Regions from separate parts of the Serratia sp. ID 25-353 genome, predicted to be linked through region 2. Evidence: predicted binding sites of a transcription regulator. Region 2 holds the regulator's gene; the other holds the start of a gene.

Region 1 (4,178 bases), 670 kb from region 2:
GCGTGATCGTCCCGATGCACAATGCGGGGGAGTTATTGGAGCCTTTCCTGGCTTCGCTGCTGGCCCAGCGCGAGCAACGGTTGGAGGTGATCATCGTCAACGATGGTTCCACCGACGGTTCGGGGGAAATAGCGCACCGTTACGCGGCGGTGCATCCGCATATTCGTGTGATCGATCAGGCTAACGCCGGCGTTTCTAACGCGCGTAATGCCGGGCTCGCCGTTGCCCGGGGTAAATACGTGGCGTTTCCCGATGCCGACGATTTGCTGGCGCCGGACATGTATTCTACGCTGCTGGAACAGGCGGAGCACCACCAATTAGACGTAATGCAATGTAATGGCGAGCGCTATTTCACCAGCCAAGACGAATTGCAGCCGATTTTTCCACAGGGTCGCTTACAGACCACCGACGTTATCACCGGCGTACAGTGGTTTGAACGTGCGCTGAAATCGCGAAAGTTTATTCACGTTGTATGGCTGGCAATATATCGTCTCGACTTTATTCGCCGGCATCGGCTTTATTTCGAGCCGGGGTTACATCATCAGGATATTCCCTGGACGACGGAAGTCATGTTTAATGCCCAACGGGTCAAATATTTAAGTACGCCGCTGTACCGCCAACGGGTACACGACAAATCGATCAGCAACCGTCGTCGCACCGGCAAGGCGAACGTGGATTATCAACGCCACTATATGAAAATCGTCGAAATGTTGGAGCGGCTCAACCGGCGCTATGCGGGCACTGTCGCCATTCGCCCGGCTTTCCATTGGCAAATCACCCGCGAAGCGCTGGGCATTTGCCACAGCATTCGTCGTGAACCGGATCCGGCTGCCCAGAGTCAAATCACCGAAGAGTTCTATCAGCGCGGCATCGACAGAGCGATGTTCGCTAATGCGCGCGGCCTGAAACAGGGGTGGCATGTCATGCTGTGGCGGCATCGGCTGAAGCAGTGGCGCAGCGATAGCGGCTGTTCGCAACCGGTCTGAGGCACAAGACGTTGGGATCCGCCGCGTTAGCGCGTATACTCCTTCTCCCTTTTGCCGGAGAGAACGACACATGCATGCAGGTATGCCATTACTGAGTCACGCGGAGCAGCAGGAAGCGGCGGATCGTATCCATCAACTGATGGAGCAGGGCATGAGCAGCGGTGAAGCCATTGCTCGCGTTGCGCAGGAAATTCGCGAGAAGCATCAGGGCGCTCAGGTTGCGGTACTGTTCGATGAGGATGATGAAGACGAGCAGCATGAGGCCGCACCGGAGGCGTCGCGGGATGACGATGCTGAAGATGACGAAGACTATTGACGTTATCGGGGCCGCGTAAGCGGCCCCGTGAGTATCAGCCGTTGACCGCCACGGCGGCGGCGGCTTGTTTTGCTTGCTCCACCGCCTGTTCCGTCGTGCTCGCCGTCGCCAGTGCTACGCCCAGGCGACGCTGCCCGGCGATCTCCGGTTTGCCGAACAGGCGCAGCTGGTTGTGCCCGCGCAGCGCGTTTTCCAGGCCGCTGAAGCGCACATCGCTGCTGGTAAGCTGTGGCAGGATCACTGCCGAAGCGGAAGGGCCGAACTGGCGGATGGCGCCAATCGGCAACCCGAGAAAGGCGCGAACGTGCAGAGCGAACTCGGACAGATCCTGTGAGATCAACGTGACCATGCCGGTATCATGCGGGCGCGGTGACACCTCGCTGAAGATCACTTCGTCGCCACAGACGAACAGCTCCACGCCGAACAGGCCGAAACCGCCCAGGGCTTTCACCACCTTCTCCGCGATAGCCTGAGCACGGCTCAACGCCGCGGCTGACATGCGCTGCGGCTGCCAAGATTCGCGGTAGTCCCCATCCTCCTGACGATGGCCGATCGGCTCGCAGAAATGCACGCCGTCCACGGCGCTGATGGTCAGCAATGTAATTTCAAAATCGAATCTTACCAGCCCTTCGACGATCACCCGGCCGCCGCCGGCGCGGCCGCCCTGTTGGGCGTAATCCCAGGCGCTTTGCAGCTGCTCAGGCGTGCGGATCAGGCTTTGTCCTTTGCCGGAAGAACTCATCACCGGTTTGACGATGCACGGGTAGCCGATGTGCTCGACCGCCTGCCGGAAAGTCGCCTCGCTGTCGGCAAAGCGGTAGCTGGAGGTGGGCAGGCCAAGTTCTTCCGCCGCCAGACGGCGGATGCCTTCACGGTTCATGGTCAGGCGCGTGGCTTCGGCGCAGGGCACTACGCGGTGACCCTGGCGTTCAAGTTCGACCAGCATGGCGGTAGCGATCGCTTCGATTTCGGGAACGATATAGTCCGGCCGCTCTTGTTCGATAACGGCTTTCAGCGCGTCTCCGTCCAGCATATTGATGACGTGGCTGCGGTGCGCCACATGCATGGCGGGGGCGTCGGGATAGCGATCGACGGCGATCACTTCCAGGCCGAGGCGCTGGCATTCAATGGCGACTTCTTTACCCAGCTCCCCGGAGCCGAGCAACATAACGCGGGTGGCGGAAGGGCGCAGGGCGGTTCCAATCGTTAACATAGTTTCGTACCTGGATCGGTGAAAGTAAGCGGATTGATGATCGGCGGGCAGTATATACGAAAACGATTGCGTGCACAGCCGCCATGCCAAGTTTGTTGCTAACTTACTGTTTTTATGACAAGCAGAAATATTTGCCCTGTATGGACGATTGTGCGTTAATAAGCGACGGCGAAAGAAGGCCTACATATAGCAAGGTTTTCGCGTCTCGTGCCGTCAAGGCAGGTTTATCAAGTAAAGGAAACACAAATGAGCAAGATCACCGGTCACGTAAAATGGTTCAACGAAAGCAAAGGCTTCGGCTTCATCACGCCTGCCGACGGTTCTAAAGACGTTTTCGTTCATTTTTCCGCTATCGTTAGCGATGGTTTCAAGACCCTGGCTGAAGGCCAGCAGGTTGAGTTCTCCATCCAGGACAGCCAACGTGGCCCTGCCGCCGCCAACGTCGTTGCTATTTAACGACTGAGCCGCCGAGAAACCCGCCGCCGGCGGGTTTTTTTATGCTCGCACCCCGTAACGCCGCCCATCTCTGTTATCATTTAGCGCTGATTCGGCGCCAACCTGCGGGCGCGCCGCCATTCCATTCGTCATATAAGAGTTATCGCCGTGAGCACAGTTTCTTTTTCTTCCCTGCCGCTGCCAGCCGAACAGTTGGCCAACCTCAACGAACTGGGGTACGCCAAAATGACGCCGGTACAGGCCGCCGCGTTGCCCGCCATCCTGCAAGGGAGAGACGTGCGCGCAAAGGCGAAAACCGGCAGCGGTAAAACGGCGGCATTCGGCATTGGTCTGCTAAATAATATCGTCGTCGCTCAGGTCGCCACGCAGGCGCTGGTGCTCTGTCCCACCCGTGAGTTGGCCGATCAGGTGAGCAAAGAGCTGCGTCGCCTGGCGCGTTTCACGCAAAACATCAAAATCCTGACGCTGTGCGGCGGTCAACCGATGGGGCCACAGCTCGATTCGCTGGTGCACGCGCCACACATCGTGGTGGGGACACCGGGACGCATTCAGGAGCATCTGCGCAAGAAAACGCTGCTGCTGGACGAGCTGAAGGTGCTGGTGCTGGATGAGGCCGACCGCATGCTGGACATGGGCTTCGCTGACGACATCGACGATGTGATCAGCTATACGCCGCCGCAGCGTCAGACGCTGCTGTTTTCCGCCACCTACCCGACAGGCATCGAACGCATCAGCGATCGCGTTCAGCGCCAGCCGCTGAGCGTCGAAGTGGACGATGACGAAGCGCAGACTGCCATCGAACAACGCTTCTATGAAACCACGCGCGATCAGCGCCCGGCGCTGCTGGTGTCGGCCATTCGTTATCATCAACCCGCGTCCTGCGTGGTGTTCTGCAATACCAAACGCGATTGTCAAACGGTGCTTGAGGCCCTGGAGGCCCGCGGCATCAGCGCACTGGCGCTGCATGGCGATCTGGAGCAGCGCGATCGCGACCAGGTGTTGGTGCGCTTCGCCAACCGCAGTTGCCGGGTGCTGGTGGCGACCGACGTCGCCGCTCGCGGGCTGGACATCAAAGAACTGGAGCTGGTGGTTAACTACGAACTGGCGTTCGATCCCGAAGTGCATGTGCACCGTATCGGTCGTACCGGGCGCGCCGGCATGAGCGGGCTTGCGATCAGCCTGTGCACGCCGCAGGAAATGGCGCGGG
Region 2 (4,178 bases):
CGCCAACAGCGGCTGGGCAATGAACGCCGACACCAGCATGCTCGCCACAAAGCACAGCCCCAGCTGCAGCGTATTTTGCAGCGCGGCGGCCTTGCCACTGCTTTCCGGGAACGGCATCAGCGCATTCGCCACCATGATCGGGTAGCCGGCGCCGTTGACCAGCGCCATCACGCAGAACGGGATCAGCAGCGTGGTGAGCGTCGGTGCGGTCAGGGTCGCCACCAGATACAGCGCCACCATGCTGACACCATAAGCTACCAGCAGCCACGGCAGCAGGGTTTTGCCATTGATGCGCTTGAGCGCGGCACGGCAGCCATAGCCCCCCAGCAGGAAAGCCAGCGTCTGCGGCACATAGCTCAGACCGATGTCGCTCGGGCCATAGCCCATATCACCGAGGATGAACGGCGAGCCGGTCAGCCAGGCGAAGAAGCCTGCCGAGCAGGCGGCATACATGGCGACGTTGCCGCTGAACACCGGGGATTTCAACAGTCGCCAGAAGCTGACGCCGTTTTTTGGCGCCTCGGCGGTGGGCTGCGTTTTGGCGCGCTCTTTGAGCATCAGCGTCGGTAGCAGCAGCAGTACGGTGATGGCCAGCAGCACGGCGAAGATCGCGCGCCAGCTGGCGTGGTTCAACAGCCAGGCGCCCAGCAGCGGCGCCAGCGCCGGCGACAGCGCGACCAGCGGCATGATGGTGGCGAATACGCGGTTGGCCTGGCCTTCGCGATAGCGGTCGACCACCAGCGCTTGCCAGATGGCGGCGGCGGAACAGACGCCGACGGCCTGAATAAAGCGCAGGATCCAGAGCTGCACGGCGTTCTCTACCCACAGCATGCCCAGGCAGCCGAGGGCGAACAGCGTCAGGCCGATCAATAATACCGGTTTGCGGCCCAGGCGGTCGGAGAGCGGCCCCCACAGCAGCTGCGCGAAGGCGAAGCCGGCCAGGAAGATGCTCAGGCTGGCGCTCACCGCGCCGGCGGAAATTTGCAGTTCCTCCCGCATGGCGCCGAAGGCGGGGAGGTACATATCGGTCGCCAGATAACCCAGCATGCTCAGGCCGGCGAGGTAGAACATAAAGCCAAAGGAATTTCGCATGGTATTTCTCGTTAATATTTTAGTGTCGCAGGTTTTTAGCGCCGGCCAGTGTATCCGGCTGGATCTCTGCTTGTGAAACGGTAATATTTGCAAAGTGCTGTTAAAAAAATTGAAGGCAAAGCGATGTGGTCTGAATATTCTCTTGAAGTGGTCGACGCAGTGGCGCGTACCGGCAGTTTCAGCGCGGCGGCGCAGGAGCTGCACCGGGTGCCGTCGGCGGTGAGCTATACCGTACGGCAGCTGGAGCAATGGCTGGCGGTGCCGCTGTTTGAGCGGCGTCACCGCGACGTGGAGTTGACGCCGGCCGGCGCGTTGTTTATCAAGGATGCGCGAGTTGTTATCAAAAAAATGCTCGACACTCGCCGCCACTGTCAGCAGGTGGCTAACGGGTGGCGCGGCCAGCTGAATATCGCGGTCGACATCATCGTCAAACCGCAGCGCAGCCGCCAACTGGTGCTGGATTTCTACCGTCATTTCCCCGACGTCGAATTGATGCTGCAACCCGAGGTGTTCAACGGCGTGTGGGATGCCTTGGTGGACGGCAGAGCGGACATGGCGATCGGCGCCACCCGTGCGGTGCCGGTCGGCGGCGGCTTCGCCTTTCGCGACATGGGTTATATGAACTGGCTGTGCGTGGCCAGCCCGCAACATCCGCTGGCGCAGTTGACGGGGCCGCTGAATGACGATCAGCTGCGGCCATACCCTTCGCTTTGCCTGGAGGACACCTCGCGCAATCTGCCCAAGCGCGTCACCTGGACGCTGGATAACCAGCGACGGCTGGTGGTGCCGGACTGGACTTCGGCGCTCGACTGTTTGTGCGCCGGGCTGTGCGTCGGCATGATGCCGGCACATCGGGCGCTGCCGCGGGTGCAGCGCGGTGAGCTGACGGCGTTGCAGTTGCAGCAGCCGTTTCCCGCCAGCCCTTGCTGCCTGACCTGGCAGCAGGATAAACCGTCACCGGCGATGAGCTGGCTGCTGGCGTATCTTGGCGATGGGGAAACGCTGAATCAGGAATGGCTGAGCGAGGTGGAACCGGAAGCCGCGCAGGCTTCCGGCGCGAGGGATTAGCGGCGGTAGTCGATGAACGGGCCGTCGGCGACCGAGCGGCGTTCGATCAGCTTCGGATGCACTTCGATCACCTGCGACTCTTCGCGCTTGCTGATAATGCGATCCAGCAGCATGGTGAAGGCCATTTCGCCCAGGCGTTCTTTAGGCTGGTGAATGGTGGTCAGCGCCGGGGTGAAGTAGCGGGCGTTGCGCACGTTGTCATAGCCGATCACGGAAATATCCTGTGGCACCCGCAGCCCCAGCTCGTCGGCCGCGCAGATGGCGCCCATCGCCATGATGTCGCCGCCGCAGAATACCGCGGTCGGCCGCTGTTTTTGCGACAGGATTTGGTGCATCGCCTTGTAGCCGGACTCCGGCTCGAAGTCACCCTGGACGATCCACTCTTCGCGAATGTCGATATGCGCTTCCTGCAGCGCCTTCATAAAGCCCTGATGACGGCCGCCGCCGGTGTTGCGCGACAGCTGGCCCGGAATGGCGCCGATATCGCGGTGGCCGCGCTCGATCAGATAACGGCCGGCCAGATAGCCGCCTTCGAACGCGTTATCGATGATGGTATCGGTGAAGTCGCCGCGCGCGGCGCCCCAGTCCATCACCACCATCGGGATATTACGGTAGTCTTCCAGCATGCCCAGCAGCTGATCGGGGTACTCGGAGCACATGACCAGCAGGCCGTCGACGCGCTTTTGCGCCAGCATCGCCAGGTAGGCGCGCTGCTTGTCCAGATTGTTGTGCGAGTTGCACAGGATCAGGGTGTAGCCCTTGCTGTAGCAGCTGTTTTCCACCGCCTCGATCACTTCGGCAAAGTAGGGCGCTTCGCTCGAGGTGGCCAGCAGGCCGATCGACTTGGTGTGATTGACTTTCAGGCTGCGCGCCACGGCGCTCGGCGAGTAGTGCAGCTCTTTGATGGCGGCCCACACGGCCGCTTTGGTCTCTTCGGCGACGAAACGAGTCTTATTGATGACGTGCGAAACGGTGGTGGTGGAAACGCCCGCGCGTTTGGCCACATCTTTAATCGTTGCCATGTAAGGAATGACTCCTGAACTCACATGTTTACAGCATGTAAGTGTGATGTTAATCGTTTGCCTACGTAGATCCTTCTCCAGAGAAGCGAAAACTGAGTTTTTAGTGTGTTGAAGTCTTCAGCGCTTAGTCAGGAGGGGCATGGATGCCGGTACGCAGTTGTGAACTGCGAATTTTGTCGCATATTGAACAAAAGTGGAAGAGGTAATCGAGATTATAAACCGGGAAATGATAACAAGATTTTATCGGCGAACTGTGGGAAAATGATTTGACGTACTAATTGTGCGCCTTTTATCCTTAGGAAAGCCCATTTTAAAGGAGTTGTCATGGATACCGAATTGAAGATGTCGCTGTTTACCACCGTCTGCGCGTTGGCGGTCATTATCGCTTTCAGCTTCGTTGCCGCGTTGAACTGATTTACCCCCGGTTATAAAAAAGGCGCAGCCTGGCTGCGCCTCATCACCTCAGAACCTGCGCTTACGCCAGGTTTTCCGCGGCGAAGGTCCAGTTGACCAACGCCCAGAAGTTTTCCAGGTATTTTGGACGCGCATTGCGGTAATCGATGTAATACGCGTGTTCCCACACGTCAACGGTCAGCAGCGGTTTGTCTTCACCGGTCAGCGGGGTGGCCGCGTTGGAGGTGTTGACGATCGCCAGCGCGCCGTCCGGTTTTTTCACCAGCCAGGTCCAGCCGGCGCCGAAGTTTTTCACTGCGGCATCGGTGAACTGCTCTTTGAACGCAGCGAAGGAGCCGAAGGATTTGACGATCGCCGCCGCCAGTTCGCCCTGCGGTTCACCGCCGCCCTGTGGCGACAGGCAGTGCCAGTAGAAGGTGTGGTTCCACACCTGCGCGGCGTTGTTGAAGACGCCGCCGTCAGAGGTCTTGATGATCTCTTCGAGCGATTTGCCCTCGAATTCGCTGCCTTTCACCAGGTTGTTCAGGTTAACCACGTAGGTGTTGTGGTGTTTGCCGTAGTGGTATTCCAGGGTCTCGGCGG

Evidence for each region. The regulator PurR, encoded in region 2, represses purine synthesis genes. The targets are predictions, from matches to a motif close to CANGCAAACGTTTGCNTG.
Region 1: purT (formate-dependent phosphoribosylglycinamide formyltransferase) is a predicted target of PurR. The motif match lies at 2,571-2,588, and genes of this name have one in related genera.

Annotation. Positions count from the first base shown of each region.
Region 1 covers NZ_CM139236.1:1,287,816-1,291,993, forward strand. Annotated here, with positions in the region: gene ACYF6X_RS06175 (glycosyltransferase) at 1-986, shown strand, start outside; gene ACYF6X_RS06180 (YoaH family protein) at 1,057-1,302, shown strand; gene purT (formate-dependent phosphoribosylglycinamide formyltransferase) at 1,337-2,515, opposite strand; gene cspE (transcription antiterminator/RNA stability regulator CspE) at 2,762-2,971, shown strand; gene dbpA (ATP-dependent RNA helicase DbpA) at 3,119-4,178, shown strand, end outside.
Region 2 covers NZ_CM139236.1:1,958,997-1,963,174, reverse strand. Annotated here, with positions in the region: gene punC (purine nucleoside transporter PunC) at 1-1,092, opposite strand, end outside; gene punR (DNA-binding transcriptional activator PunR) at 1,216-2,160, shown strand; gene purR (HTH-type transcriptional repressor PurR) at 2,157-3,182, opposite strand; gene cydH (cytochrome bd-I oxidase subunit CydH) at 3,507-3,596, shown strand; gene sodB (superoxide dismutase [Fe]) at 3,658-4,178, opposite strand, start outside.